One region of the Serratia sarumanii genome, then DNA from elsewhere that is predicted to be linked to it. Evidence: predicted binding sites of a transcription regulator. Region 1 holds the regulator's gene; each other region holds the start of a gene.

Region 1 (7,746 bases):
GTGGTTGGTCACTTCAAAACTCAGCGGCGCTTTCTCGACGGGATTGCCCTGGCGATCGCTCAGGGCTTCAACGGTAATAGTAAAACGGTGGCCGGGCATCAGTTCTTCTCCTGCTGCGTGGGTTGAATATGCATTTCGCTTTCGATCGCCGCCACGGCGGTCAGCAACGCGGCGTTGATGCGCTCCACCTGCTGCGGCGTGAGATCGGCGCGCATCACGTTGCCGCGCAGCAGGCTGCGCAGGCGGTTCATGGCGTCGTAGATGCCTTCCGCCAGGTTGCCGTGCCGATGATGCTCGCGGCCGGCACCCGCCAGGCGCGCCAGAATGACGTCAACCGCCTGTTGATGCTTTTGCAGCTCGCCCTCGCCCACCGCGGTGATGCGGTAGCTTTTGCGGCCGTTGCCGGTGGTGAGCGGCTCAAGGAAATCCTGCTCTTCCAGCAGCGTCAGCGTGGGGTAAATCACCCCCGGGCTCGGCACGTACAGGCCGGAAGAGGCTTCCTCAATCGCCTTGATCAGCTCATAGCCGTGGCTGGGCTTGCGCGCCACCAGCGCCAGCAACACCAGGCGCAGATCGCCGTGTTCGAACAGACGATGACGCCCGCCCCGGCCGCCGCGCCCACCCCGGCCGTGCTCTTCGCCGTCGCCGCCGAAATGATGGCGCCCGCCGCGATGACGGCGGCCCTCTTCACATTCATGATGGTGATGGTGATGCCGGTGTAAACCTAATCGATGAAACATAGGGTGATACCTCGCTTTAACAGTGAACATCAATACGAGGTTGTTTAGATATATCTAAACAGCGTCGATAACGCTAATCTAGATCGATATATCTAAATTCGCAAGCGCGCACCGATAAAAAGATATATCTAAATTGAAGACATAAAAAAAAGCGCTGTAAAAACAGCGCTTTTTATCAATCAGGGAAAGTGATTACTTGGCGGAAGCCAGCACTTCGCTGACGATTTCGACCGCTTCATGCTCAATCTTCTCGCGGTGTTCCGCGCCGAGGAAGCTCTCGCAATAGATCTTGTAAGCCTCTTCGGTACCGGAAGGACGAGCCGCGAACCAGCCGTTGTCGGTCATCACTTTCAGCCCGCCGATCGAGGCGCCGTTACCCGGCGCCGCGGTCAAACGTGCGGTGATCGGATCCCCGCCCAGCGTACTGGCCTTGACCATCTCCGGCGACAGCTTGGACAGCGCCGCTTTCTGCGCATGGGTTGCCGGCGCCTGGATGCGGTTATAGCTCGGCGCACCGAAACGCTTGGCCAGATCGTCATAGTGATGCTGCGGGTTCTCACCGGTTACCGCGGTGATTTCAGCCGCCAGCAGGCACATGATGATGCCGTCTTTGTCCGTCGACCACGGCTGGCCGTTGAAGCGCAGGAACGAAGCCCCGGCGCTCTCTTCGCCGCCGAAGCCCAGGCTGCCGTCGAACAGGCCGTCCACAAACCATTTGAAACCGACCGGCACTTCCACCAGCTTGCGGCCCAGGTCGGCCACCACGCGGTCGATCATCGCGCTGGACACCAGCGTTTTACCGACTGCGACATCGGCGCCCCACTGCGGGCGATGTTGGAACAGGTAGTTGATGGCTACCGCCAGATAGTGGTTCGGGTTCATCAGGCCTTTCGGCGTGACAATGCCGTGGCGGTCGTAATCCGGATCGTTGGCGAACGCCAGATCGAATTTGTCGCGCAGCGCCAGCAGGCCGGCCATCGCCGACTCGGACGAGCAGTCCATGCGGATGATGCCGTCGTGATCCAGGTGCATAAAGCGGAAGGTCTGATCGATGGAGTCGTTCACCAGCGTCAGATCCAGCTTGTAGTGTTCCGCCACGCGCTGCCAATAGGCGATGCCGGAGCCGCCGAGCGGATCCACGCCCAGCTTCAGGCCGGCGCGTTGAATGGCCGGCATGTCGACCACCTCAACCAGGCCTTCGACATAAGGCTGCACCAGGTCTTTGGCGTGCAGGTGGCCACTGTTCCAGGCCTTGTCCAGCGACTGGCGCTGAACGCCTTTCAGCTGCTGCGCCAGCAGTTCGTTGGCGCGCTTCTCGATCACCGACGTCAGGTTGGTGTCAGCCGGGCCGCCGTTCGGCGGATTGTATTTGATGCCGCCGTCTTCCGGCGGGTTGTGGGACGGCGTAATGACGATGCCGTCGGCCTGCGCGCCGCCGCGGCGGTTGTGGCACAGAATGGCGTGCGATACCGCCGGCGTTGGCGTGAAACCGTTATTTTCCTGCACGATCACATCGACGCCGTTGGCGGTCAGCACTTCCAGCACGGAAATGAAGGCCGGCTCAGACAGCGCATGGGTATCTTTGCCCACGTAGCACGGGCCGGTGGTGCCCTGCTGATGACGAACTTCGGCGATCGCCTGAGCGATGGCGAGGATGTGCGCTTCGTTGAAGCTGTGGCGCTGCGCGCTGCCGCGGTGGCCGGAGGTGCCAAACTTCACCGCGTGTGCGGCATTGCCGGCTTCAGGTTGCAGCACATAGTACTGCGACGTCAGCTGGGCTACGTTGATCAGATCGCTTTGGCAGGCGGGCTGCCCGGCACGTGGATTATTCGCCATCGACATATCTCCCTCATCCCTGTCGGTGACCGGGCAATACGTCGCGCACGGCCAGCATGACGGGCTGTTCGCTAAATTAGACGGTACCGCAAACTTTCTCGATCAGTTCCGCCGGGAACTGCATCGCCTGCATGATGTGTTCGATCATGCTGCGTTTGCGGCCGGTATTGGTATTGGTGATCACCCAGTAAGGGGTGCCCGGTACATGCTTCGGCTTGGTATGCGTGCCGTTGGCCAGCAGGGTCTGCTGATCGCCGGCGAAATAGGTGCGGGTACGGCCGGTCAACGCCTCGGTGGCGGCGGCGAAACCGGCGGCATCGAGGGTGTACAGCGTGGACAGCACCAGCATGAAACGGTTGACCGCTTTGTTCTGCTCGGCGTATTCATCCGATAACAGCAGCTCACGCATGGCGCGCACGCGATCGCGCGGACGCTGCGCCGGCGCCGCTTTTTCCAGCTCGACGGACTGCGGGGCACTGGCGGCAGGCAACGCGCGCACCGGCTGCCCGGCGGTGAATTTCAACATGCGGCGTAAAATATCGGACGCGCTTTCACCGATGTGTTGCGTGTGGCTGGCAATATAACGGTAAAGCTCTTCGTCGACTTCAATAGTTTTCATCTTTATCCAATACTGTTTTTTCTACTTAGAACCTGAAGCCAGATCCTGCATTCAAGCCATGGGATTATAAGGTTAAAAGCGCTGGGGCGAACACAACAATGTGCCTCCGGACGGCAAATGCAGACTAATACCTATAGCCGGCACTGCCAAGCCCGCGCCGCGAAAATTCCGCATGATTCATCGTGCGATTCAATCATGATACCCTAATCTGAATCTCTCTCAGTATGAACTTCGCCATGAAATTACATTATCAACTGCTGGCCGCCGAGTCAGACGCGCTGCCGGTGCTGCTGATCCACGGGCTGTTCGGCAATCTGGACAACTTGGGCGTGCTGGCGCGCGATCTGCATAAACAGCACACGGTGATCAAGGTCGATCTGCGCAATCACGGCCTCTCCCCGCGCGCCGACGACATGAACTATCCCGCCATGGCACAGGATCTGCTGGCGCTGCTCGACGAACTGCAGCTGGAGAAAGCGATCGTCATCGGCCATTCGATGGGCGGCAAAGCGGCGATGGCGCTGACCGCCATCGCGCCCGAGCGTGTCGCCAAGCTGATCGTTATCGACGTCGCGCCGGTGGATTACCAGACCCGCCGCCACGACGAGATTTTCGCCGCGCTGAAGGCCGTCAGCGCCGCCGGCATCACCCAGCGCCAGGCGGCCGCCGAGCTGATGCGCGACTACCTGCAGGAAGAAGGCGTGATCCAGTTCCTGCTGAAGTCCTTCCACAACGGCGAATGGCGCTTCAACCTGCCGGTGCTGATCGCACGCTACGAAGACATCACCGGCTGGCAGGAAGTTCCGGCCTGGCCGCACCCGACCCTGTTCATTCGCGGCGGCCTGTCGCCGTACGTGCAGGACAGCTACCGTGCAGACATCGCCCGCCAGTTCCCGCAGGCTCGCGCGCACGTCGTCGCCGGCACCGGCCATTGGGTGCACGCCGAAAAACCGGAAGCGGTGCTGCGCGCCATCCACCGTTTCCTCGACGAAGCCTGAAAAACACGCTCCCCTGGCGAAAAAACGCGCTAAAGATAACGGCTTAGCGCGTTTAGCCCGCAGTTAGGCATTGTCGCCGCTCCATCTGCTGGGGTAATATGGCGCGCTATAATTTTGCCGCCGCGCCAGCGCGTTCATGAACGCCGGTTCGGGGGTGAATTTGGGTTAGGGTTTATTGGCCCGAAGTGTGTTAACCGATGCCTCCGGAAGCGTGCGAGCGCTTTTTGATGCAAACTCCCTTGCAGTACCGCTACCTATGGCAAAAGAACAAACGGATCGCACGACGCTGGATCTGTTCGCAGATGAACGCCGTCCGGGGCGCCCGAAAACCAACCCGCTCTCCCGCGATGAACAGCTTAGAATCAATAAGCGCAATCAGTTACGGCGCGATAAAGTGCGTGGATTGCGGCGCGTAGAGCTGAAAATCAACGCGGATGCGGTGGACGCCCTGAACAAACTGGCGGAACAGCGCAACATCAGCCGCAGCGAACTCATCGAGCAGATGCTGTTGGCGCAACTGGCGGAAGAACAGCCGGAACATTGATCTCTTCGGCCGCACGCGCGGCGCGGCGTTAAGGACAACGCCGGATCGACCACGCTTTTCTTCATTCTCCGGCATCGCATAAATGCGATAAAACCCCGGCGCCACTTTCTGGCATGATACGCATTTACCGGCTAGAGACTGCGCCTGTCGGCGCCCGCCCCGGAGGCGAAAGGCTCTTGCCATGGCATCATTTTAATCGGCGTCAGCGGCGGCAGTGCCGGCGTCGAGTAATGCAATTACTTGAATTTAAAGGTTATACGCGATATGGCTACTGTAGGCATTTTCTTTGGCAGCGACACTGGCAATACCGAAAACATTGCCAAAATGATCCAGAAAATTCTCCAGAAACAGTTTGGCGACGACGTCTCTGAAGTGCATGACATCGCTAAAAGCAGCAAAGAAGACCTGGAAGGGTTCGATATCCTGCTGCTGGGTATCCCGACCTGGTACTACGGTGAAGCACAGTGTGACTGGGATGATTTCTTCCCGACGCTGGAAGAAGTCGACTTCAACGGCAAGCTGGTGGCGCTGTTCGGCTGCGGCGACCAGGAAGACTACGCGGAATACTTCTGTGACGCGATGGGCACCATCCGCGACATCATCGAACCGCGCGGCGCGGCCATCGTGGGCCACTGGCCGACCAAGGGCTACCACTTCGAGGCCTCCAAAGGCCTGGCGGACGACAACCACTTCATCGGTCTGGCGATCGACGAAGACCGCCAGCCGGAGCTGACCAACGAGCGCGTGGACGCCTGGGTCAAACAGATCGTCGAAGAGCTGAGCCTGGCCGATATCGTCGGCTAAGCCCGGCACTGGCGAAAGGTTGAACAAAGGCCCTGTAAAGTGCATAGTGTGCCCACAGGGCCGTCATCGGCAGCAGGGATTGCTGCGATAGAAGCTACAGATTTGTAACTTCCCACCCCGTCACGGTAGACTGAGATATCGGTTTATCCCATCCATCAAGGCGTTGCATGCAAAACATGCAATAGTGCAATTATATCTTTGTTAACAACCGGCGGTTTCTATTTAGTACAACCGGTTCTATAATGAGACGCATTAACTCTTTGTGCCGACCGATGCCACAGGCGAGTACGCCTCAACTTGATTAGCATAGTAACAGGACTGAATTCGCATGACCGACAACAACATCGCACTGAAGAAGGCCGGCTTAAAAGTCACGCTTCCGCGACTCAAAATCCTGGAAGTACTGCAAAATCCGGAATGCCATCACGTCAGTGCGGAAGATTTGTACAAAAAACTGATTGATATGGGCGAAGAGATCGGGCTGGCAACGGTTTATCGCGTACTGAACCAGTTTGACGATGCGGGCATTGTGACACGTCACAATTTCGAAGGCGGCAAGTCCGTGTTCGAGCTGACCCAACAGCATCACCACGATCACCTGATTTGCCTGGACTGCGGCAAAGTGATTGAATTCAGCGACGAATCCATCGAAGTTCGCCAGCGTGATATCGCCAAGCAGCACGGCATCAAGCTCACCAACCACAGCCTGTACCTGTACGGCCACTGCGAAACCGGTGACTGTCGTGAAGACGAAACGCTGCACGACAAGAAATAAGCCTGACCGGCTATGAAAAACCGCCTCACACCGAGGCGGTTTTTTTATGCCCGCCGTGCAACGGGCAAAAAAATCCCCGGACAAGCCGGGGAAAATCATGTCATGAAATATCACAATTGCAGCGGCACTGCGACTCCACGTACTACTCTCACTTCAACGTCCGCCCCGCGCCGACACGCGCGAAGGCAGACGCATTCCCCCTTCGTTATACGGCCTGCCGCCGGGGCAGCAGGCCGTTGCACCGGGCTTAAACCTTCTCGGCGCGGCTGTAGCGTTTACCGTCCGGGCTGACCGAACGCACCTGAACGTCACCGGAAACCGCCGGTTTGGCCTTGGCGTCATAGCGCTGCCACTGCTTGCCGCCGTCGGTGGAATACTCGATGCCCAATCCCGGCAGCGCGATATTCGCCTCCAGCTTGCCGCCCGCTACGCGCGCGCCCGGCACCGGCAGACGGTAAGCGACGCCGCCTTTGTCCAGCTTGGCCAGCTCACGCTGGCCCAGAATATTAGCGAAGCGCAGCCAGTCTTTCTCCAGCGCCTTGGTATCGACAAAGTGGGTTTCCCCTCCTTTGTATTCGCGGCCGGCGCGATAGTCCTGCTCCCAACCGGCGCGGTGCCAGGCGCGTTCCGCCACCGACAGCGCGCGTGGGAAGATCATGTATTCCATCTGCGGATCGGTGCGCTGGGTTTCGCTCCACAGCTGAGCGGACAGCCCGTAGGCGCCCGGCCACGGCTTGTCGCTCTTGGCGCTGAAGGGGTTGCCGTCGCGGTCGACCGAGGTTTCCGCGTTCTGCGGCATGTTGTCCGGCGCAAAGCTGAACACCTTGCGCTCGTCGCTGAAGCGGGTGCCCCAGTAGTAACCGCGCTCGTCCGGGTTCACCTCGTAAGGGAAGTCCATATAGACGTAGTCCGGGTTGGAAACCACCACTTCATACCCTTTGTTGGCCCAGTCGTTGACGCTATCGAAACCGCCCCAGTACAGGGTATCCCAGAAGTTGACGCCCACGCGCGAGGTGGCGAACGCCTTCGCGCTCTCGGCGTCTTTCAGGCCGTCCTGCCAGGCCTGCATTCTGTCGATGCCGTGCGCCTTCACCAGCTTGCTGACCTCTTGGCCGAAGTAGCTCGGCAGGTGCTCCATGTCGGCCACCTTGCCTTCTTTGATCATCGTCTGGCACACCTGCGACTTGGCCCACGGCTTGTCTTCGTTGCTCTGATCGATGATGCCTTTGCCCGGCTCCGGTTTCGCCTTGTCGGTATAGCCGGCGCCCAGGCGAATGTTTTTCGCTTCGTCGCCGCCGAAGTGCCAGGTCTTGATCGGCTGGCCGGCTTCTTTATGCATCTGGGCGATTTCGCCGATCACCTTGTCGACAAAGCGCTGGGAAGAGTCCAGGCACGGGTTCAGGTAGCTCTGGCGGTTAAAGAACTGCACG
Region 2 (7,746 bases), 2.0 Mb from region 1:
GCTGGCCAACAACGGCAGCGTGCTGGCGCAGTCTACGCCGAAGGCCTGGCCGGCCTGGGAAACGCCGGGCGGCCAGCTGACCACCAAGGGCGGGGTGCTGGAAGTGTATATGGGGCACTACTTCAACGCCTGGCTGAAGCAGACCGGCCTGTTGCCGAAAGAGGGTTGCCCGACCGCCGGCAGCGTGTACGTCTACGCCAACAGCCTGCAGCGCACGGTCGCCACCGCGCAGTTCTTCAGCAACGGCGCGTTCCCCGGCTGCGACGTCAGCGTGCACCATCAGGACAAGATGGGCGAGATGGATCCGACCTTCAACCCGATCATCACCGACACCAGCGAGGCCTTCAACCAGCAGGCGCTGGCGGCGATGAACGCCGCGCTGGGCTCGCTGAAGCTGGACGCCTCTTACCAACAGCTGGCGAAGATCATCGACTACAAGGATTCCGCCGCCTGCAAGACCGACAAACACTGTGACCTGACCAAAGAAGCCAGCGTGATGAGCGCGGTGCCGGGCAAAGAGCCGGGCGTCTCCGGCCCGCTGCGGGTGGGCAACTCGCTGGTGGACGCCTTTATGCTGCAGTATTACGAAGGTTTCCCGATGAAAGAGGTGGCCTGGGGCAAAATCGCCACCCCGCACCAGTGGCAGCAGCTGGCGCAGCTGAAAGACGGCTATCAGGACTCGCTGTTCACCTCGCCGGTGGTGGCGCAGAACGTCGCCAAGCCGCTGCTGACCTACATCAACAACGCGCTGCTCGGCGAGCGCAAACCGGACGCGCCGAAGCTGACGGTGCTGGTCGGCCACGACTCCAATATTGCCTCGCTGCTGTCGGCCATGCAGTTCCAGCCGTATCAGCTGCCGCAGCAATACGAGAAAACGCCGATCGGCGGCAAACTGGTGTTCCAGCGCTGGCGCGACGCGCAGAACGACCGTGAACTGCTGAAGATCGAGTACGTCTATCAGTCCACCGAACAGCTGCGCAAGGCGACGCCGCTGACGCTGCAAACCCCGCCGCAGCGGGTAACGCTGGCGCTGAAAGGCTGCCCGATCGACAAAGACGGCTTCTGCGCCTGGAGCGATTTCGAAAAGACCATGAAAGGCATCTTGTAATGCCCAGCCTCTCTCCCGCGCGCGGGGGAGAGGCCTCTCCCCATCCCGGCTAACGCGCCGCCACGCAGGCCTTAACGCCATTTATTTTGCCCAGGGTCATTGTTGCAGGCCGTTTCGGGGGCTAACATCATCAGCCTGCCTGTTTATCATGGATACCGCCGTTGCCCACTTTTATCCGCAATATCGAATTTTTCACGCCGGACGGCTATCCGGGCCAGGTGGCGCGCTGCCATTTTGCGCTGGCGGAGTATCGTGACGAGCGTTTTCCCGAGGCGGGCTTTGCGCTGCCGGATCATCTGGCACGTGCGGTGCCGAAGCGCCGCGCGGAGTATCTGGCCGGGCGTGTTCTGGCGCGGCAACTGTTGGCGCCGCTCGGTTTTGCCGACTTCACCCTGGCGCGCGGCGAAGATCGCGCGCCGCAGTGGCCACCGGGCATCGCCGGGGCGCTGAGCCATAATTCGGATACCGCGCTGTGCGCCGTGCACCGCGAGAGCGGGCTGGGCGGCGTGGGGCTGGATGTGGAGACGCTGCTCTCCGACGTGCGGGCGGAGGAGCTGTGGGGGGCGATCGTTTCCCCGGCGGAGCGCGAGGCGTTACTGCGCGAGGCGTTGCCGTTCAATGAACTGCTGACGCTGACGTTTTCCGCCAAAGAAAGCCTGTTCAAGGCGCTTTATCCGCAGGTGCGCTGTTACTTCGATTTTCTCGATGCGCGCATGGTCGCCGTGGATATGCAGCGGCAGACGTTTGTATTAGCGCTGCTTAAGACGCTGACGCCAAATTGCCCCGCCGGCCGCCGGTTTAACGGGCGTTTTTGGCGTGAAGGTGACGATGTCACGACTTTTATTTTCTGCTAAAACACAATAATAACAGTGTGTTATTTCTTACTTTGCCGTAACGCGGATTTGCCGCAGCGGGCGGAAAGATTCATTCATCGGAGATTGACCCACGGTGGGGATCCGGTGTAATTTATCCTCCTTTTATAGCTAATGATAATTATTCGCATAAACATTATCATTGGTAAGGCGCAACAAAGGAGTGGTCTAGTGGCGACACTGACGACAGAAAACCAAACCTTCCCCGGGTTTGTGTACGCCGAACAATCGACCTTTTTGTACCGGTCCGAATTCCGTTCCCTCTCCGCCGATGGCGTGTTCGAGCGTATCGAGACGCCGGCGTTCGGCGGTGAGCAGGAAGGCAGCGCGCTGGCGCAGCATATCCGCCAGGCGTTGGCGCGCGCCAAAGCCGCCGGCCAGGAGACGCCGGTGGTGGTGGGCGCCATTCCGTTCGATACGCGCCGGCCTTCCAGCCTGTACGTGCCTGAAAACTGCCAGTTTGTCGCCAACGACAGCTTTACCCGCGCCGCGCGCCCGATGCTGCAACAGCCGCATCGCCTGGCCGCCTGCACCAGCATTCCGGACGAGCCGCGCTTCAAGCACGCGGTGGCGGAAGCGGTCAGCCGCTTTAAACAGGGCAAGCTGGACAAGGCGGTGCTGTCGCGCATCCTCGACATCGAGCTGGAGCAGCCGGTGGCGGGCCACCAGATCCTCAATAACCTGATGGTGCAGAACCCGACCGGTTACCACTTTTCCTTGCCGCTGGCCGATGGCGGCGTGCTGATCGGCGCCAGCCCGGAACTGCTGATCCGCAAGCAGGGCGGCGAGATCCACACCAATCCGCTGGCGGGCTCCGCGCGCCGTCAGGACGATCCGCAGCAGGATCGCCTCGGCAGCGAGCGCCTGATGCGCTCGACCAAAGACAAATACGAACACAAGCTGGTGATCGACGACATTCGCCGCCACCTGGCGCCATTGTGCGCCAGCCTGAGCGTGCCCAGCGGCCCGTCGCTGCTCAGCACCGGCACCATGTGGCACCTGTCCACCCGCATTCGCGGCGAGCTGCTGAACCCGAATCTCAACGTGATGCAGCTGGCCTGCCTGCTGCATCCGACGCCGGCGCTTTGCGGCTTCCCGACCGAGAGCGCCCGCCAACTGATCGCCGATCTGGAACCGCACGATCGCGGCCTGTTCAGCGGCATCGTCGGCTGGTGTGACGCCAACGGCGACGGCGAGTGGGCGATCGTCATCCGCAGCGGCCTGCTGCGCGGCAACCGGGTGAGGCTGTTCGCCGGCGCGGGCATCGTCGCCGCTTCGACACCGCAGTCCGAGTGGATGGAAACCGCCGCCAAACTGGGCACCATGCTCAACGCTTTCGGCCTGAACAGCGGCGCGCTGTAGGCCTCTTTGCGGCGCAGTGCGCGCCGCGTCATACGCTTTCGCAGGAGACAACGATGAACAACAACATGACCCGGCAGCGTGCCCGGATGGCGGTGTGCGCATGAGCATTCAAATGGATTTCACCGGCAAACGCGTGTGGGTGACCGGCGCGGCGCGCGGCATCGGCGAGCAGATCGCCCGGCATTTTTTGACGCAGGGCGCCGAGGTGGTGGGATTTGACCGCGAGTTCGCCAACCCGGATCTGCCTTACCCTTGCGTGACGCTGGACATCAGCCGGCCGGAGCAGGTGGAGGCGGTGTGCCGCCAACAGCTGGCGGAGAACCCGCGACTGGACGTGTTGGTCAACGCCGCCGGCATTCTGCGCATGGGCAATACCGAAGATCTGAGCGTGGATGACTGGCATCAGTGCATCAACGTCAACGCCTCGGGAGCGTTTTACCTGTTCCGCGCCGTGCTGCCGCACTTCAAGGCGCAGCGCAGCGGGGCGATCGTCAGCATCGGCTCCAACGCCGCGCACGTGCCGCGCGCGCAGATGGCGGCCTACTGCGCCTCCAAGGCGGCGCTGACCAGCCTGAACCACTGTGTGGGGTTGGAGATGGCGCCGTTCGGCGTGCGCTGCAATCTGGTGTCGCCGGGCTCGACCGACACGCCGATGCAGCGCGGCATGTGGCAGACCGACGACGCGCAGCAACGCACCATCGCCGGCTTCCCCGAGATGTTCAAGCTGGGGATCCCGCTGGGCAAAATCGCCCGCCCGGATGAGATCGCCAACGCGGTGTTGTTCCTGGCCTCCGATTTGGCCAGCCACATCACCATGCAGGACATCGTGATCGACGGCGGCGCCACGCTGGCCGCCTGAGTCAGACCCGCTGGCGGCGCAGCAGGTGCTGCGCACCTTCCGCCGCCAGCAGCAGCACCGCCAGCCAGATCGCCAGATAGGTTGGCCATTCGCTTTGGCCGATGCTCTCGCCGAGCAGCAGCGCGACGATCACCAGCAGCACCGGTTCCACATAGCTCAGCAGGCCGAACAGGCTGAAAGGCAGCAGACGGCTGGCGAGGATGTAACACACCAGCGCCACGGCGCTGATGACGCCGAGCAGCGGAATGCGCCAATACAGCTCGGCATTGGTCGGCAACGCCGCCGCGCCGCCGTCGCCGAAGGCGAACCAGGCCGCCGCCGGCAGCATCAGCGCCAGCTCGCACCACAGCCCGCCGAGATTGTCGGTGCCGAAACGCCGCCGCAAAATAAAGTAGAGCGGATAGCCCAGCGCCACCACCAGCGTTGGCCACGAGACGCCGCCCGCCTGATACAGCTCATTGCCCACCCCCACCATGGCGCACGCCACCGCCAGCTTTTGCAGCAGCGACAGCCGATCGCGGTAGATCAAACGGCCCGCCAGCACCATGGTCAGCGGCAGCAGAAAATAGCCGAGCGATACGTCGAGCGCCTTGCCGTGCAGCGGCGCCCACAGGAATAACCACAGCTGTACCCCCAGCAGCGCCGAGGTGAGCAGCAGGCCCAGCAGACGCTGCGGCCGTTGGCCGATCCAGCCCAGCGTGTCGCCCACTTTGCGCCAATCGCCGGACAGCGCCATGAACAGCGTCAGGAACGGCAGCGTCAGCAGCGTGCGCCAGCCGTAGACCTGCTCGCCGTTCAGCGGGGTGAGGGTAGAGGTGAAGTAATACATCGCGCCGAACAAGATGGAGGCGACGACCGAGAGAGTGATGCCCTTAATCACACGCATTCCTGGTGAGTGATTGATTTTATGGCGGCTACTGTAGAGAAATTTGCCGCCAACGACAATGGCGTTGCCGGGCGCTGGACAATCGGCGGCGGCGGGTTACAATGATTACTGTGTATTCATACAGGTTTTGGCGATGACAATCGATCTTTTTGAAGACGCGCTGCCGCCGCCGTGGCGCGAAGAGATCGCCCCCGGCGCGGTGGTGATGCACGGCTTCGTGCGCGATCACGGGCCTGAATTGCTGGCTGCGGTGCAGGGCGTCGTCGCCCAGGTGCCGTGGCGGCATTTGACCACGCCCGGCGGGCACGTGATGTCGGTGGCGATGAGCTGGTGCGGCAACGGCTGGACCAGCGACAGCCGCGGTTACCGCTATTCGGAACGCGACGCGCGCAGCGGCAAACGCTGGCCGGCCATTCCGCCGATCCTGATGGCGCTGGCGGACGAAGCCGCGCAGCAGGCGGGCTTCGGCCGCTTCGTGCCGGATTCCTGCCTGATGAACCGTTACGATCCGGGCAGCAAGCTGTCGCTGCATCAGGATAAAGACGAGCACGACTTCGGCGCACCCATCGTTTCGGTGTCGCTCGGGCTGCCGGCGGTATTTCAGTTCGGCGGCCTGCAACGCAGCGACCGGGCGCGGCGCATCCCGCTGGCGCACGGCGACGTGGTGGTGTGGGGCGGCCCATCGCGGCTCTGTTTTCACGGCATCCTGCCGGTCAAGGAAGGCTATCACTCGTTGGTGGGGCCGCACCGCATCAACATCACGCTACGCAAGGCGCTTTAGCTGCGGCTCCTGCGCCAGGCAGGCGACGAGATAGTCGATAAACACCCGCAGTTTGGGCGGCAGATACTGGTTAGGCGCGTAAAGCAACCACAGGCCGCCGTGATAGCTGCTGAGGAAATCCCATTCCGGCAATACCTGCACGATCTCGCCGTCGTCGAGCGCCTGGCGGGCGGTAAAATACGGCAGGCTGCCGATGCCGATATGCTGTTTCACCGCGTCCAGCCGCACGCCGGTGTGGTTGGCGGCGTAGCGGCCGCGCACGTTGACCGTCACCGTTTTGCCGCTGCGGCGGAACTTCCATTGCGCGTCGCTCGGCGTTTCGCCCAGATAGATGCAGCTGTGCGCCGCCAGATCGTGCGGGTGCTGCGGCGTGCCGTGCTGCGCCAGGTAGTGCGGCGTGGCGCACAGCAGATGGTCTATTCTCATCAACTGGCGGCCGATCAACCCGGGCGATGGGCGATCGGTAATGCGCAGCGCCAGATCGACCCGATCGTCGATCAGATCCATGTAGCGATCTTCCAGCCGCAGCCGCACGTCCACCTTCGGGTAGCGGCGCAGGAACTCCGGCATGTGCGGATGCAGCACGAAGCGCCCCACCGCCTTGGGCACGCTGACGCTGACCAATCCTTCGGGCTCCGCGGCGCCGCGCCCGCCGATCGCCATAACCGCATCGGCGGCCGCCAACAGGGTGCGGCAGTGCGCATACGCCTCTTCGCCGCTTTCGCTCAGCCGCAGTTTGCGGGTGGTGCGGTGCAGCAGCTGCAGCGCCAGCGCCTGTTCGAGCCTTGCCACGCTGCGGCTGACGGCGGAAGGCGAGGTGCCAAGTTTACGGGCGGCGGCGGAAAAGCTGCCGCTCTCTACCACCTGAACGAAAACGGCCATTTCGGGCAACAGCGCGTAAGAAAGATTTGTGCTCATGGCGCAAAGGTCCATTGTGATGACGGCGGATTATCCATCGATTATGACATGAATATAATGGCTCTTCGAACCGAGGAGAAAAATGATGACCGAACGACGTTATTACTACAGCGACGATGTACAGGGCCAGGCGCAGGTGTTGAGCTGTACGCCGGCCGAGGCGGGCGCCTACGCCGTAGAGCTGGACGCCACGCTGTTCCACCCACAGGGCGGCGGCCAGCCGTCCGACGTGGGGACGTTAGGCGGCGTCGCCGTGCTGCGGGTGCAGCAGCAGGGGGATACCGTGCTGCACTTTACCGCCGCGCCGCTGCCGATCGGGCCGGCTACGCTGCAAATCGATGAGGCGCAGCGTCGGCTGCACGCCCGCTGGCACTCCGGTGGGCATCTGATCGGTTGGCTGGGCGAAAGCCGGGGGTGGCGGCCGGTCAAGGCGCATCATTGGCCGGGGGAGGGGCGCATCACGTTCGCGCCAGGGCCGGATGCGCAGACGATAGAAGCGGACTTTTTGCAGGCGGAGCTGGCGCGCTTGATCGCCGCCGATCTGCCGCGCCGCCAACAGGCGGTGGACGGGATGCGGCAGGTCGGTTTCGGCGAACTGCCTGCCTACGGCTGCGGCGGCACCCATGTCGCCACGCTGGGCGAGGTGGGCGCGATCGCTATCACCGGCGTAAAGATGAAGAAGGGGCAGCTGATCGTGCAGTATGCGCTGAGTTGAATTGAATAAGGGGGGCGGCTCAGCGCCCGGCCTGCCGCAGCTGGGTGCAGAACGCGCATTGGCATCCCGCCACCGGCACCGCCGCGCAGCTGCCGATGTTCACCGGCTGGGCGTCCATGGCGTGAAAGCCGTAAAACAGATTTTCGATGTTTTGTTCCGCCGCGCGCGCCTGTTCCGGGCGCGGTTCGGGCACTTTCGACTGAAACGCCGCGGCCTTACCGGCCAGCAGGCAGAGAAACAGCAGC
Region 3 (7,746 bases), 1.6 Mb from region 1:
AGTTTGAATTTGCCGAACGCGATCACCGCTTCTTCCTGCGAAGGCGCGCCCGGCAGCTCGTTAGCCTGGCGGCGCAGCACTGCACGAATGCGAGCCAACAGCTCACGCGGGTTAAACGGTTTAGGAATGTAGTCGTCGGCGCCGATTTCCAGCCCGACGATGCGATCGACCTCTTCACCTTTGGCGGTGACCATAATGATCGGCATCGGGTTGCTCTGGCTGCGCAGGCGGCGGCAGATGGACAGGCCGTCTTCGCCCGGCAACATCAGATCGAGCACCATCAAATGGAAGGATTCACGGGTCAGCAAGCGATCCATTTGCTCAGCGTTGGCAACGCTGCGAACCTGGAAGCCCTGCTCGGTTAAATAACGTTCCAAAAGTGCGCGCAGGCGCATGTCATCATCGACAACCAGGATCTTATGATTCTCTTGCATGGTATTACTCCCAAAGGCTTTATTGCCTGACTCGAATATTGTTAGAAAACCTTGCCATTTGAGACAGCGTTTAATGGTATGTATTCTAGACGAAATTGTTACAAAGCTTATTCTTTTCCCCATTTATCAACAATTTTCAGTGAATGTCGACGGGGGTTCGTCAAAATATCGCCCTTTATCAGCGCAATGTGGGGCCGCGGCCCAATTTTACGCAATTTCGCCACCGGCAAACCGCACGGTGGCGTTTTGACGGCGAGTCAGGAAGTCTGCAGGAAACGCGCCAGCTGCCGGCGCAGCTGCCGGTTCTCTTGCTGCAGCGCCTCAACCCGATCGAGCAACGTCAGCGCCATGGCGATCCCCGGCCAATCCAGATCCAGCTCGGCCCGCAGCCTGCGCGCACGCTGCAGATGGCTCAGCGCCGGGTAGTCGAACTCCCAGCTCGGCTGCGCCGGCTCCAGCGGCACGATCACGCCCAGGCCAACGATCTCGACCAGCTCATCCTCTGAAATCTCCACCCGTTGGCACAGTTCCACCACGGTGAAAGTGATCTCTTTCTTCATCATGTGCTTTACTCCCATTCCGCGCGCGGGTTGAACGCCGCCTGTTCAGCCAGTTCTCGCCACAGGGCGCTGGCCTTCTCGTTCGGCTTCGGCGGCATCACCACCTTGAGAATGACATACAGGTCACCGGGCTCTTTCTTGCCCGCCAGCCCCTTGCCCTTGACCCGCAGCCGTTTGCCGCTCTGGCTGCCGGCCGGCACGGTCAACGCGATTTTGCCGGTCAGCGTTGGCACCTCAATGCTGGCGCCGAGCGCCGCCTCCCAAGGGGCGAGAGGTGCCACGATGCTCAGGTTGTGGCCGTCAATCTCGAACAGCGGGTGCGGCGCGAGGCGGATGACCAGATACAGATCGCCGTTCTGGCCGCCGCCCACGCCGGCCACGCCCTGCCCCTTGAGGCGAATGCGCTCGCCGTCGCCCACCCCGGCCGGGATTTTCACGTTCAGCGTTTTGCTGGCTTCGCTCACCTGCCGCCCCAGCTCGTCGTACACCGGCAGCTTGTAGGAGATCTCGCGGCTTTGGCCATGCAGCGTTTCCTCGAGGAACAGCGGCACCTCCATCTCCAGATCCTGGCCGCGGAAGCCATGCCCGCCGTGCGAGTGCGAAGCGGAGCGATGCCCGCCCGCCGCACGCCCGCCGAACATGCTTTCGAAGAAATCGGAGAAGTCTTGCGCGTCGGCACCGCCGCCGTGCCATGAAGCGCTCTGCTGATAGCCGCCGCGATCGCCGCGCGCCTGGCGGCCAAAGTTCGGATCGTTGCGGTGCAGCCGGATCTGATCGTACTCGGCGCGGCGCTCTTCGTCCTTCAGCACCTCATAGGCTTCGGCCAGCTCCTTGAATTTGCTCTCGGCGTCTTCTTCGGTGCTCACGTCAGGGTGATATTTACGCGCCAGCCGGCGGTAGGCCGTTTTGATGGTTTTCAGATCGGCGTTGGGCTCAACGCCCATCGTTGCGTAGTAATCTTTAAATTCCATGCGGTAATACCTTCAATGTGTTGGGTTGTGCGCCAAAATTCCTTGTCTCTCTCGCCAGATATCCTCCTTTCGTCACATTCCTTTTCCGCTATCGCTAAGCATACTCCCGATTGTTAAAAGCTGCGCAAACTGAATAACAACCGTGCGGCAACGCGCAGGCCCGCGCGCCATTTCTAAAGCCCCCCGCATTCACGTACACTGTGGCGGTGGCCCCATAAAGATAAATCACCATGAGAACTCAACTGATAACCCGTGAAGGGTATGACAAGCTCAAGCAAGAGCTGGATTACCTCTGGCGCGAAGAACGCCCCGAGGTGACCAAGAAAGTGACCTGGGCCGCCAGCCTGGGCGACAGAAGCGAAAACGCCGACTACCAGTACAACAAGAAGCGGCTGCGCGAGATCGACCGCCGCGTCCGCTATCTGACCAAATGCCTGGAGCAATTGAAGATCGTCGATTACTCCCCGCAGCAGGAAGGCAAGGTGTTCTTCGGCGCCTGGGTGGAGGTGGAGAACGACGACGGCGAGACCAAACGCTTTCGCATCGTCGGTTACGACGAGATCTTCGGCCGCAAGGATTACATCTCCATCGACGCGCCGATGGCGCGCGCCCTGCTGAAAAAAGAGGTCGGCGACGTCGCCACCGTCAATACGCCGCTGGGCGAGGCGCAGTGGTACGTTAACGAGATAGACTACCCGAAGTAAGCTTTCAGCTTTTTCCGAACCGCCGCCAACGCCGCCGCCTGCGCAGTTCTCCACGTGGCGGCCGCGCGGCGGCGGCCCGCTCCACTGGCATTTTCCCCGATCAATCCGTATAACTGTCCCCTGTTTATTCACCGTTCTCAATACAGATACCAGACCTATGAATGACCCACTGAGCCGCATTATTGCAACAGAACTGCAGGCCCGGCCGGAGCAAGTCGACTCCGCCATCCGTCTGCTGGATGAAGGTAATACCGTGCCCTTTATTGCACGCTATCGTAAGGAAGTCACCGGGGGCCTGGACGACACCCAACTGCGCCAGCTGGAAACCCGCCTGGGTTATCTGCGTGAACTGGAAGATCGTCGTCAGACCATCCTGAAGTCGATCGATGAACAGGGCAAACTGACCGAACAACTGGCGGGGGCGATCAACGCCACGCTGAGCAAGACCGAACTCGAAGACCTCTACCTGCCGTACAAACCGAAGCGCCGCACCCGCGGCCAGATCGCCATCGAGGCCGGTCTGGAACCGCTGGCGGACGCGCTGTGGCAGGATCCGCAACAGCAGCCGGAACTGCTGGCTGAACGCTACGTCGACGCCGACAAGGGCGTGGCGGACGTCAAAGCCGCCCTCGACGGCGCGCGCTATATCCTGATGGAGCGCTTCGCCGAAGATGCCACGCTGCTGGCCAAGGTGCGCGACTACCTGTGGAAAAACGCCCATCTGGTGTCCAAAGTGGTCGAGGGCAAGGAAGAAGAAGGCGCCAAGTTCCGCGACTATTTCGATCACCACGAACCGATTTCTCAGGTGCCTTCGCACCGCGCGCTGGCGATGTTCCGCGGCCGCAACGAAGGCGTGCTGCAGCTGGCGCTGAACGCCGATCCGCAGTTTGAGGAAGCGCCGCGCGAAAGCCAGGCGGAGCTGATCATCATCAATCACCTCAACCTGCGCCTGAACAACGCCCCGGCCGACGCCTGGCGCAAGGCGGTGGTCAACTGGACCTGGCGCATCAAGGTGTTGCTGCACCTGGAAACCGAGCTGATGGGCACGGTGCGCGAGCGCGCGGAAGATGAAGCGATCAACGTTTTCGCCCGCAACATGCACGATCTGCTGATGGCCGCGCCGGCCGGCATGCGCGCCACCATGGGCCTCGATCCGGGCCTGCGCACCGGGGTGAAAGTCGCCGTGGTCGACGCGACTGGCAAGCTGGTCGCCACCGACACCGTCTACCCGCACACCGGGCAAGCGGCCAAAGCCGCCGCCATCGTCGCGGCGCTGTGCATCAAACATAACGTGGAGCTGGTGGCCATCGGCAACGGCACCGCTTCGCGTGAAACCGAGCGTTTCTATCTCGACCTGCAAAAGCAATTCGGCGAGGTCCGGGCGCAGAAAGTGATCGTCAGCGAAGCGGGCGCGTCGGTGTATTCCGCGTCAGAACTGGCGGCGCAGGAGTTCCCGGATCTCGACGTGTCGCTGCGCGGTGCGGTGTCCATCGCCCGTCGTCTGCAGGATCCGCTGGCGGAGCTGGTGAAAATCGACCCGAAATCCATCGGCGTCGGCCAGTATCAGCACGACGTCAGCCAGAGCCAGCTGGCGAAGAAGCTGGACTCGGTGGTGGAAGACTGCGTGAACGCCGTCGGCGTCGATCTGAACACCGCGTCGGTGCCGTTGCTGACCCGCGTGGCCGGCCTGACGCGCATGATGGCGCAGAACATCGTCAACTGGCGCGACGAGAACGGCCGCTTCAGCAACCGTGAACAGCTGCTGAAAGTCAGCCGCCTGGGGCCGAAGGCCTTCGAACAGTGCGCCGGCTTCCTGCGCATCAACCACGGCGACAACCCGCTGGATGCTTCCACCGTTCACCCGGAAGCCTACCCGGTGGTGCAGCGCATTCTGGCCGCCACCGAGCAGGCGCTGCAGGACCTGATGGGCAACGCCTCGGCGGTGCGCAGCCTGAAAGCGGTCGACTTCACCGACGACAAGTTCGGCGTGCCGACGGTCACCGACATCCTGAAAGAGCTGGAGAAGCCGGGCCGCGATCCACGTCCGGAGTTCAAAACCGCCACCTTCGCCGAAGGCGTGGAAACCCTCAACGATCTGCAGGTGGGCATGATCCTGGAAGGCTCGGTGACCAACGTCACCAACTTCGGCGCCTTCGTGGATATCGGCGTGCATCAGGATGGCCTGGTGCACATCTCCTCGCTGGCGGACAAGTTCGTTGAAGATCCGCACACCGTGGTGAAGGCCGGCGACATCGTCAAAGTGAAGGTGATGGAAGTCGATCTGCAGCGTAAACGCATCGCGCTGAGCATGCGCCTGGATGAGCAGCCGGGCGAAGGTTCACCGCGCCGCGGCGGCAACGCGCCTGCACAGACGCGCGACCACGCCAACCGTTCGGCGGGCGGCAACAAGGCCAAACCGCGCAACGCGGCGCCGGCCGGCAACAGCGCCATGGGCGACGCGCTGGCGGCGGCATTCGGCAAGAAACGCTAAGTCAGATCCAACAGGGGGCGGAGCCTGCTCCGCCCCTTTCTGATGAATAAAACTTGCGGCATTTCTTGACCCGCCTCAATAAACCGTCATCTTTTTATTTCCCGCGCCTGCGTGACCACCCTCCCATTATTCAGGCAACAACAATCCCTTCTGCAGCCATTTATTAACAACTTCGTTAACACGCATTTTTCATCTCGCGAATTGTGAGAGAAACACAAATGGTTACCGCTCGCATTACGGCGGAATAATGTTATTGAATTGCCTTTCGGTGGAAATAAATAAAGGGAAAAAACCATCTATATTTGCAAACAAGAAAACTCGGCTACAAATACGTAACTGATTTAACTCGCCATTCTCATTTGTTCCCCAGCGCAACCGGTGGTAAAACGTCGTTAATCAAGACAACGCCATCAAAAACTGTCGACGCCATAATAATTGGTTACAATACCCTTACTTTTTGTATTGAACGCGATAATGATAATTACTATTATTTGCGCTCACTTTATTGCATGACCTTATGGATGAATACCGCCGACGGCGTGGCATTTTCGCCGGCAACGTCCAATTATCATCAGCCCGATGCTCATCGGCACCCGGAAGGTTAATCACATGCAGCTCCAACCTAAACGCACGTATAAGATTGTCGGCTTTTCCGGTGAAATTGCGCCGGCCTACCGCCAGAAACTGTTATCGCTCGGCATGCTGCCCGGCTCTTCGTTCGACGTGGTGCGCGTCGCACCGCTGGGCGATCCGATAGAAATTAAAACTCGCCGCGTCAGCCTGGTGCTGCGCAGGAAGGATCTGGCGCTGCTGCAGCTCGACGGCCAGCCCTGAGCCGACGCGCTCTCCGTTTGCCGACGCGCCTTTGCGCCGGCGCTGTTCTCCTTGAAGACGACACGCTGAACTATGAAAAAACTCACCATCGGCTTAATCGGTAACCCGAACTCCGGCAAAACCACGCTGTTCAACCAGCTGACCGGCGCACGCCAACGGGTCGGCAACTGGGCGGGCGTGACGGTCGAACGCAAAGAAGGCCATTTCACCACCCCGCAGTCCGACGTACGGCTGGTCGATTTGCCCGGCACCTACTCCCTGACCACCATTTCAGAGCAAACCTCGCTCGACGAGCAGATCGCCTGCCACTACATTTTGAGCGGCGACGCCGATCTGCTGATCAACGTGGTCGACGCCTCCAACCTGGAGCGCAACCTCTACCTGACGCTGCAGCTGCTGGAGCTGGGCATTCCCTGCATCGTGGCGCTGAACATGCTCGACATCGCCAAAAGTCAGCATATCGATATCGACGTCGCCGCGCTGTCGGCGCGCCTCGGCTGCCCGGTAGTGCCGATGGTCTCCACCCGCGCCGACGGCATCGGCGTGCTGAAACAGATGATCGACAATCATCACATCAACGAACAGCAGGCGCTGGTGAACTACCCACCGCTGTTGCTGAAAGCGGTCGCCACGCTGAGCGACGCCATGCCGCAAACGCTGCCGGCGGTGCAGCGCCGCTGGCTGGCATTGCAAATGCTGGAAGGCGACATCTACAGTCACCGGCTGGCCGGCCCCGCCGTCGCGCTGTTGCCTGCGGCTGCCCAGGCGTTGCAACAGCAGCAGCAGGAAGACCCGGCGCTGGTGATCGCCGACGCGCGCTACCAGTCCATCGCCGCCCTGTGCGATGAGGTCAGCAACTCGCAGCAGGCGATGCCCAACCGCCTGACCGAGCTGCTGGATAAAGTGATCCTCAACCGCTGGCTGGGCGTGCCGATCTTCCTGCTGGTGATGTACCTGATGTTCCTGCTGGCGATCAACATCGGCGGCGCGCTGCAGCCGATCTTCGATATCGGCTCGGCGGCGATCTTCATTCAGGGCATTCAGTGGCTCGGCTACACCCTGCACTTCCCCGACTGGCTGACCGTTTTCCTGGCGCAGGGCGTCGGCGGCGGCATCAATACCGTGCTGCCGCTGGTGCCGCAGATCGGCATGATGTACCTGTTTCTGTCGTTCCTGGAGGATTCCGGCTACATGGCGCGCGCGGCGTTCGTGATGGATCGCCTGATGCAGGCGCTCGGGCTGCCGGGCAAATCCTTCGTGCCGCTGATCGTCGGCTTCGGCTGCAATGTGCCGTCCATCATGGGCGCCCGGACGCTGGATGCCCAGCGCGAGCGCCTGATCACCATCATGATGGCGCCGTTCATGTCCTGCGGCGCCCGTCTGGCGATCTTCGCGGTGTTCGCCGCCGCCTTCTTCGGCCAGGACGGCGCCGGGGTGGTGTTCTCGCTGTACATGCTCGGCATTGCGGTGGCGATCCTCACCGGCCTGGTGCTCAAATACACCCTCATGCGCGGCGAAGCCTCGCCGTTCGTGATGGAGCTGCCGGTCTACCATGTGCCGCACCTGAAAAGCCTGCTGCTGCAAACCTGGCAGCGGCTGAAAGGCTTCGTGCTGCGCGCCGGCAAGGTGATCGTGGTGGCCAGCATATTCATCGGCGGCCTGAACAGCTTCTCGTTCAGCGGCAAGACGGTCGACAACATCAACGACTCCGCGCTGGCCTCGGTCTCCAGGGTGCTGACGCCGCTGCTGCAG
Region 4 (7,746 bases), 980 kb from region 1:
ACGCCGTTGGCGACGATCTTCAGCGCGTCGATGTCCAGGCCCGAGTCGGTTTCATCGAGAATGCACAGATCCGGCTCCAGCGCCGCCATCTGCAGAATGTCGTTGCGCTTTTTCTCGCCGCCGGAGAAGCCGACGTTGACCGAACGGGTCAGCAGATCGGCCGGCATATCCAGCAGCGCGATTTTCTCTTCGATGAAATCGGCGAAGTCAAAGCGATCCAGCGGCTCCTGCTCGCGGTATTTGCGCACCGCGTTGACCGACGTCTGCAGGAAGAAGTGGTTGCTGACGCCGGGGATCTCCACCGGGTACTGGAAGGCCAGGAACACGCCTTCGCCGGCGCGATCTTCCGGATCCAGCTCCAGCAGATCCTTGCCCTTGAAGGTGACTTCCCCTTCGGTCACTTCGTACTCTTCACGCCCGGCCAGCGTGGCGGACAGCGTGCTCTTGCCCGAGCCGTTCGGCCCCATGATGGCGTGCACTTCGCCCGGTTTGATCTCCAGATCCAATCCCTTGAGGATCTCGTTGCCTTCCACGCTGACTTTCAAATTCTTGATGCTTAACATGCTGTGTCCTCAGATAGCGCCGACGGCGCTAAAAATGCGGCGATTAACCCACGCTGTGTTCCAGGCTGATGGCCAGAAGTTTCTGCGCCTCGACGGCGAACTCCAACGGTAGCTCGGAGAAAACATCCTTGCAGAAACCGTTGACGATCATCGAAATGGCGTCATCCTCGCTGATGCCGCGCTGCAGACAGTAGAACAGCTGGTCGTCGCCGATCTTCGAGGTGGTGGCTTCGTGCTCCAGCTGAGCGCTGTTGTTGCGCGCTTCAACGTAAGGGAACGTGTGGGCGCCGCTGTCCGGCCCGATCAGCATCGAGTCGCACTGGGTAAAGTTACGGGCGTTTTCCGCCCCCGGCAGGATTTTCACCAGGCCGCGATAGGTGTTCTCGCTGTGGCCGGCGGAGATGCCTTTGGCGATGATGGTCGACTTGGTGTTTTTGCCGATGTGGATCATCTTGGTGCCGGTATCGGCCTGCTGATGGCCGCTGGTCAGCGCCACCGAGAAGAATTCGCCGATCGAATTGTCGCCCTGCAAAATCACGCTCGGGTATTTCCAGGTGATGGCCGAGCCGGTTTCCGACTGGGTCCAGGACATTTTCGAGCCGGCGCCTTCGCACAGCGCGCGCTTGGTGACGAAGTTGAGGATGCCGCCCTTGCTCTCGCCGCCGGAGAACCAGTTCTGCACCGTCGAGTATTTCACTTCGGCGTCTTTATGCAGGATCACTTCCACCACCGCCGCGTGCAGCTGATAGCTGTCGCGCACCGGGGCGGAACAGCCCTCGATATAGCTGACGTAGCTGCCTTCGTCGGCGATCAGGATGGTGCGCTCGAACTGGCCGGTTTTGGCGGCGTTGATGCGGAAGTAGGTCGACAGTTCCATCGGGCAGCGTACGCCCTTCGGCACATAAACGAAGGTGCCGTCGGAAGCCACCGCGGCGTTCAGCGCGGCGAAGAAGTTATCGTTGGACGGCACCACGCGGCCCAGGTACTGACGCACCAGATCCGGGTATTCCTGGATCGCTTCGCCGAACGAGCAGAAAATCACCCCGCTCTCCGCCAGTTTTTCACGGTAAGTGGTAGCGACAGAGACCGAGTCGAAGATGGCGTCCACCGCCACCTCGCTGCCCTCGCGCACCGGTACGCCGAGCTGGTTGAACGCCAGCTCCACTTCGCTGGTCAGGTAATCTTTTTCCGTCGCCGCGCCCGGTTGCTGCTCCGCGCCGGGTTGCGAACCGCAGGCGTCGTCGCAGCTGCCGCAGGACGGCGCCGAATAGTAACTGTAGTCCTGGTAGTTCAGACGATCGTAATTGGCCTTCAACCAGTGAGGCTCTTCCATCTGCAGCCAGGCGCGGTAGGCCTCGAGGCGGAATTCCAGCATCCACTCGGGTTCGTTACGCTTGGCCGAGATGGCGCGCACCACCTCTTCGTTGATGCCTTTGGCCAACTCATCGGTTGCCAACTGGGTGAAGAAACCTTCTTTGTAGCGACCTTCGCTGACCCAAGCCTGCACTTCATTAGGCATTTCTACATTGCTTCGTGTCATGTTGATTGCATCGCTCAAACGCCAAAGCTCTCGCCGCACCCGCAGGCATGCTGAGCTTTAGGGTTGTTAAATTTGAATATCTGATTCAGCCCTTCGCGGACGTAATCTACCGTGGTGCCATCGATGAACGGCATGGCCTTCAGCGGCACATAGAGTTTGGCGCCGTCGCGCTCAAACAGCAGATCGTCATCGGCGGGTTCGCGGGTCAGATCCAGCACATAGGCAAAGCCGGCGCAGCCGGATTGTTTCACCCCTAGCTGCAGCCCTTTCACCTGCGGATCCTGCTGCATCAGTTTGGTTATTTGTCGTACGGCGCTGTCGCTGAGCGAAATGCCTTGCCAGACATTTTCATCCAGAGAAAAAGTGCCGACATTTTCCGTTTGCATAGGGTCTACCTCACACTCGTGTTTGGCCACAGCCAATCTGGGTTGCTTATATGTTAGTGATAACGATTATCACTTCAACCGTTTGTTTTGCGGGGGTATCCGCCGCGAGCGCGGTTTTTCGCTGCGGCGCGCGGCAAGCCAACGGGACACCCGTGGCGACTTGCGGCGTCTGGCGGCAAGGCGTGCATGCTATCCCTATGAATTTGTTCTCTATCCTGCATCACCGTACCGCACTCCCCGGTGGCCCGTCAGCGTTACAGCGCCGCGGGGCGTTGCCGATCTAAACATTCATAGAAAATACCTATTTCTGCATTCTGTCTGTCGTAAATGTGCGTTTATCGGCATTTCGTGGCGCGGCGCAAGCGCGCACCCTCAGGTTAAAGTTTAGTCGCTCAGGATTAAATTGGGTCGTCGACGGCCTTTTACACCCCCGCGCGATGAAAAAACGCCGCGCCGGGGATTGATCGGCAACGCGGCAGTTTATATGATAATGATTATCATTCAATTGTAATTTGAGCGCGAAGCCAATGACTCTTTCGATCAACGCATGGTTGCTGGGCAAGATTGATGACTACAAATTCAGCGTGCGCGATGCCACGGTGGACTTTTACATGGCCGAAGCGGCGCTGCGGCGCCCGGAATGCAATATCGACCACCTGAAGCGGTACAACAGCGTCAGCCTCACCATGGCCAATCTGTGTCTGGAGAACGGCGACGACGACAGCTACCTGCATGCGCTCAGCAAGCTGCACAACCGGCTGATCGTCGAGATCAACAACCCACAGCGCTGCCAGCTTTTTCGGGTGCAAAGCTACCACTTCGCTCGCCACACGCTGACGCTGATCTGCCAAAAATATGCAATGGAAGGCACCTGGGAGAAGGCAAACGCGTTTCAGAAGGACTTCGTCAAACGCGTGCCGTTTCAGCTGTAAGGCGCAAGGCTCCGCAGGCCGATCGCCTGCGGAAACCGGCGGGAATCAGTCGATGACCGCCGTGGTCAGACGCGAGGTGCAGCACAGCCGATCGCGCGCGTCGAAGATCTCGATTTGCCACACCTGATGACGGCGGCCAACGTGCAGTGCGCGGCACACCCCGCGCACCTGGCCATCGAACACCGCGCGCAGGTGGTTGGCGTTGATCTCCAGCCCCACCACTTTCTGCTCGCCCTCGCTGCACAGGTAACCGGCCATCGATCCCATCGATTCCGCCAGCACCACCGACGCCCCGCCGTGCAACAGCCCGAACGGCTGCCGGGTGCGGCCATCGACCGGCATGGTGGCCTCGAGGAAATCCTCGCCCAGCTGGGTAAACTCGATGCCCACATGGCTGACCATGCAGCCGTCGCCGGCGCGGTTCAGCTGCTCCAGCGATGTTTCACGTTTCCACAATTTCACTCAATCATCTCCAGAAGTGCCTGTAAGGGGTGGCGCACGCCATTGCCCTCGATGCGTTTCACCTGGCTGCGGCAGGAATAGCCGGTCGCCAGGCAGCGCTGCCGCGGCAAACGCTGCAGCGTCGGGTGCCATGATAGCTCATAAATGCCGAGCGAGTTTTGCAGGTTCTTGGCTTCATGGCCGTAAGTGCCCGCCATGCCGCAGCAGCCGACGCTGACGTTCTCCAGTTTGGCGCCGAAGCGCGCGAAGATCGCCGCCCACTGTTGGCCGCTGGCCGGCAGCGCGGTGGTTTCGGTACAGTGGCCGAACAGATACCAGGGTTCGCCGGTCGCCGGCTGTTCGGCGCGATCCGCGATCCGCTGCTGCAGCCATTCGTGCACCAGCTGCACCTGGAAATCGCCGCGTTCGGCGCCGAGGATCTCGCGGTATTCGTCGCGGTAGCACAGCACCAGCGCCGGATCGACGCCCACCAGCGGCATGCCGAGCTGCGCCATACGGTTGAGGAGATCGGCGGTTTTGCGCGCGGTGCGGGCAAAGCGCGTCAGGAACCCCTTCACATGCTGCGCCTTGCCGTTCGGCGAGAACGGCAGCAGCACCGGTTTATAGCCGAGCTTCTCCACCAGCCGGACAAAGTCCGCCACCACTTTGGCGTCGTAATAGCTGGTGAACGGATCCTGGACGATCAGCACGTGATCGGCGCGCTGATCGGCGCTCAGCCCTTCCAGCTGCTCCAGCGTCAGCGTGGTCGCGCGGTGGCCGGACAGCTGCTGACGCAGCGTCGGGCTGGACAGCAGCGGCAGATCGACCATGCCGATGGCGTTGCGGCTCATCTCCCGCAGCCACGGCTGGCGGAAGAAGAAGTTGAACACCTTCGGCGCGCGGGCCATCAACGGGGTATAGCTCTCCACGCCGGCGACCATGTAGTCGCTTACCGGGCGCAGATAGCGGGTGTGGTAGAGCTGCAGGAAGCGCGAACGGAATCCCGGCACGTCAATCTTGATCGGGCACTGGGTGGAGCAGGCCTTGCAAGCCAGGCAGCCGGACATCGCCTCTTTCACTTCGTGCGAGAAATCATACTCGCCCTTGCTGGCATGCCAGCTGTTGCGGGTCTTTTCGATCAAACCGCGCAGGCTGACTCGCTGCTGCGGCAGCTCTTTCTCCAGCGCCAGCGGATCGACGCCCTGCTCGGCCAACAGACGCAGCCACTCGCGCACCAGCGTCGCCCGCCCTTTCGGTGAATGAATGCGGTTGCCGCTGATCTTCATCGACGGGCACATCGGGCTGCGCACGTCGAAGTTGAAGCACAGGCCGTTGCCGTTACACTCCAGCGCACCGCGGAATGAGGTGCGCACTTCGACCGGGATCTGGCGATCGAAGGTGCCACGCTTGACCGCGTCCACCTGCATCATCGGCGCATCCACCGCCAGCGGCGAACAGATCTTGCCCGGGTTCAGGCGGTTATCCGGATCGAATGCCGCCTTGATGCGGCGCAGCTCTTCATACAGCGTTTCGCCGAAGAACTCAGGGCTGTATTCCGCGCGGAACCCCTTGCCGTGCTCCCCCCACAGCAGGCCGCCGTATTTGGCGGTCAGCGCCACCACCCGATCGGAGATCTGCTTCATCAGCACCTCCTGCTGCGGGTCGCACATGTCGAGCGCCGGGCGCACGTGCAGCACCCCGGCGTCGACGTGGCCGAACATGCCGTAGCTCAGGTGGTGGTCGTCGAGCAGTTGACGGAATTCGACGATATAGTCCGCCAGGTGTTGCGGCGGCACGCAGGTGTCCTCGGCGAACGGAATCGGCTTGGCGCGCCCTTTGGCGTTGCCCAGCAGCCCGACCGCCTTCTTGCGCATGTTGTAAATGCGCTCGATGCCCGACAGATCGCCACAGATCTGGTAACCGATCACGCCGCCCTGCCGCTGCGCGATCAATTCGTCCAGCCGTTGACACAGGGTTTCCATCTGGCCGTCGATCAGCGCCCGATCGTCGCCGGCGAACTCGACGATGTTCAGCCCGAGCATCTCTTTATCCGGCACGTCGGCGATCAGTTCGTTCACCGAGTGCCAAACGATGTCTTCACGCGCCAGGTTCAGCACCTTGGAATCGATGGTTTCCACCGACAGCGCCTTGGCTTCGACCATAAAGGGCGCATTGCGCAGCGCCGAATCGAAGGAATCGTACTTCACGTTGACCAGGCGACGCACTTTCGGCAGCGGCGTGATGTCCAGCCGCGCCTCGGTGATAAACGCCAGCGTGCCTTCGGCGCCGGTCAGGATGCGCGTCAGATCGAAGGTTTGCAGATCGTCGCTCAGCACGTGGCGCAGATCGTAACCGGTGAGGAAGCGGTTGAGCTTGGGGAATTTCTCCAGGATCAGCGAGCGCTGCTCGCGGCAGCGGTTCAGCACCGTGCGGTAGATACGCCCTTCGGCGGTCTCGTCCAGAGCAATCGTTTCCGCCAGCGCCGTCGGCATGGCGCGGGTATCGATCATCTCGCCGCCCAGCAGCACCGCCCGCAGGCCCAACACGTGATCGGAGGTTTTGCCGTACACCAGCGAACCCTGGCCGGAGGCGTCGGTATTGATCATGCCGCCCAGGGTGGCGCGGTTGCTGGTGGACAGTTCCGGCGAGAAGAAGTAGCCGAACGGCCGCAGATATTGATTCAGCTGATCCTTGATCACCCCGGCTTCGACTTTTACCCAGCCTTGTTCAACGTTGATCTCCAGAATGCGGTTCATATGGCGCGACATATCGACCACGATGCCGGTATTGAGCGACTGGCCGTTGGTGCCGGTGCCGCCGCCGCGCGGGCTGAAGGTCAGCGCATTGAATCGCTCTTCCCCGGCCAGGCGGGCGATCAGCGCCACGTCGGCGGTGGAACGGGGAAACACCACCGCATCGGGCAACAGCTGATAGATGCTGTTGTCGGTGGCCATCGTCAGCCGGTCGGCATAGCTGGTGGCGGTATCGCCGTTGAATCCGTTTTGCTTCAGTGCTTCCAAAAAGTCGAGCACCCGTTGAACGAGGCCGGGCGCCTGAGAAATCTGTGGGATCATTCGCTTTTTTGACCCTGTCCGTCTATTTTTTATGCGCTGATGTACGCTGAATCGGGCCTTTAATTCAGACCCACCCTATTTTTTAGTGACACTAAAAACTAACATACTCGTTTAGTGAAGGCATTCACATTATTACCGCCCTGCGAACGCCGCCACAGGCGGCCGTCCGGCGGTAATAAACCGACCGACAGGCACCCGATTCGCCGGTGCCAGGGATTTAATTGACCAGGATGAGAAGCCACTGATGCCACTCCCGCAATCGCGTTACGACTTACCGCGAATTATTTTCGGCGTGCTGTTTATCGCCATCATGATCGTCGCCTGTTTTTGGGTGATCCAACCGTTCATTCTCGGCTTCGCCTGGGCGGGAATGGTGGTGATCGCCACCTGGCCGCTGCTGCTCAAACTGCAAAAGCTGCTGTGGGGCCGCCGCTCGCTGGCGGTGCTGGTGATGACCCTGCTGCTGATCCTGCTGTTCATTTTGCCTATCTCTCTGCTGATCAGCAGCGTGGTGGATAACAGTGCGCCGCTGATCGCCTGGGCCAGCTCGCCGGGCAAACTGCATATTCCCGATCTCGCCTGGCTGCAGTCCGTGCCGATGATCGGCGACAGGCTCTATACCAGCTACCATACGCTGGTTAACGCCGGCGGCGCCGCGCTGCTGGCGAAGGTGCAGCCGTACTTCGGCCAAACCGCCACCTGGTTCGTGGCGCAGGCCGCGCATATCGGCCGTCTGCTGCTGCACTGCGCGCTGATGCTGCTGTTCAGCGCCCTGTTGTATGCGCGCGGCGAGCAGGTGGCGTTGGGCAT

What was found. The regulator Fur, encoded in region 1, represses iron uptake genes when iron is present. The targets are predictions, from matches to a motif close to ATAATAATGAGAACNACTATCAA.
Region 2: a site for Fur is predicted at 2,095-2,117, ahead of SSARUM_RS15420 (isochorismate synthase). Genes of this name have one in related genera too.
Region 3: a site for Fur is predicted at 5,629-5,651, ahead of feoA (ferrous iron transporter A). Genes of this name have one in related genera too.
Region 4: a site for Fur is predicted at 2,540-2,562, ahead of sufA (Fe-S cluster assembly scaffold SufA). Genes of this name have one in related genera too.

Annotation. Positions count from the first base shown of each region.
Region 1 covers NZ_CP124750.1:1,212,053-1,219,798, reverse strand. The annotation lists gene SSARUM_RS05750 (DUF3861 domain-containing protein) at 1-99, opposite strand, end outside; gene SSARUM_RS05745 (PadR family transcriptional regulator) at 99-740, opposite strand; gene pgm (phosphoglucomutase (alpha-D-glucose-1,6-bisphosphate-dependent)) at 933-2,576, opposite strand; gene seqA (replication initiation negative regulator SeqA) at 2,653-3,195, opposite strand; gene ybfF (esterase) at 3,420-4,193, shown strand; gene ybfE (LexA regulated protein) at 4,450-4,737, shown strand; gene fldA (flavodoxin FldA) at 5,002-5,541, shown strand; gene fur (ferric iron uptake transcriptional regulator) at 5,870-6,316, shown strand; gene SSARUM_RS05710 (beta-N-acetylhexosaminidase) at 6,564-7,746, opposite strand, start outside.
Region 2 covers NZ_CP124750.1:3,229,948-3,237,693, reverse strand. The annotation lists gene agp (bifunctional glucose-1-phosphatase/inositol phosphatase) at 1-1,108, shown strand, start outside; gene SSARUM_RS15425 (4'-phosphopantetheinyl transferase family protein) at 1,270-1,962, shown strand; gene SSARUM_RS15420 (isochorismate synthase) at 2,152-3,342, shown strand; gene dhbA (2,3-dihydro-2,3-dihydroxybenzoate dehydrogenase) at 3,443-4,201, shown strand; gene rarD (EamA family transporter RarD) at 4,203-5,081, opposite strand; gene alkB (DNA oxidative demethylase AlkB) at 5,221-5,868, shown strand; gene SSARUM_RS15400 (LysR family transcriptional regulator) at 5,851-6,786, opposite strand; gene SSARUM_RS15395 (alanyl-tRNA editing protein) at 6,872-7,501, shown strand; gene SSARUM_RS15390 (hypothetical protein) at 7,521-7,746, opposite strand, start outside.
Region 3 covers NZ_CP124750.1:4,715,876-4,723,621, forward strand. The annotation lists gene ompR (osmolarity response regulator transcription factor OmpR) at 1-434, opposite strand, end outside; gene SSARUM_RS22415 (chaperone modulator CbpM) at 692-997, opposite strand; gene cbpA (curved DNA-binding protein) at 1,003-1,965, opposite strand; gene greB (transcription elongation factor GreB) at 2,196-2,669, shown strand; gene SSARUM_RS22430 (Tex family protein) at 2,827-5,160, shown strand; gene feoA (ferrous iron transporter A) at 5,770-5,994, shown strand; gene feoB (Fe(2+) transporter permease subunit FeoB) at 6,067-7,746, shown strand, end outside.
Region 4 covers NZ_CP124750.1:2,192,021-2,199,766, reverse strand. The annotation lists gene sufC (Fe-S cluster assembly ATPase SufC) at 1-563, opposite strand, end outside; gene sufB (Fe-S cluster assembly protein SufB) at 607-2,103, opposite strand; gene sufA (Fe-S cluster assembly scaffold SufA) at 2,118-2,489, opposite strand; gene SSARUM_RS10510 (hypothetical protein) at 3,017-3,421, shown strand; gene menI (1,4-dihydroxy-2-naphthoyl-CoA hydrolase) at 3,467-3,883, opposite strand; gene ydiJ (D-2-hydroxyglutarate dehydrogenase YdiJ) at 3,880-6,936, opposite strand; gene ydiK (AI-2E family transporter YdiK) at 7,181-7,746, shown strand, end outside.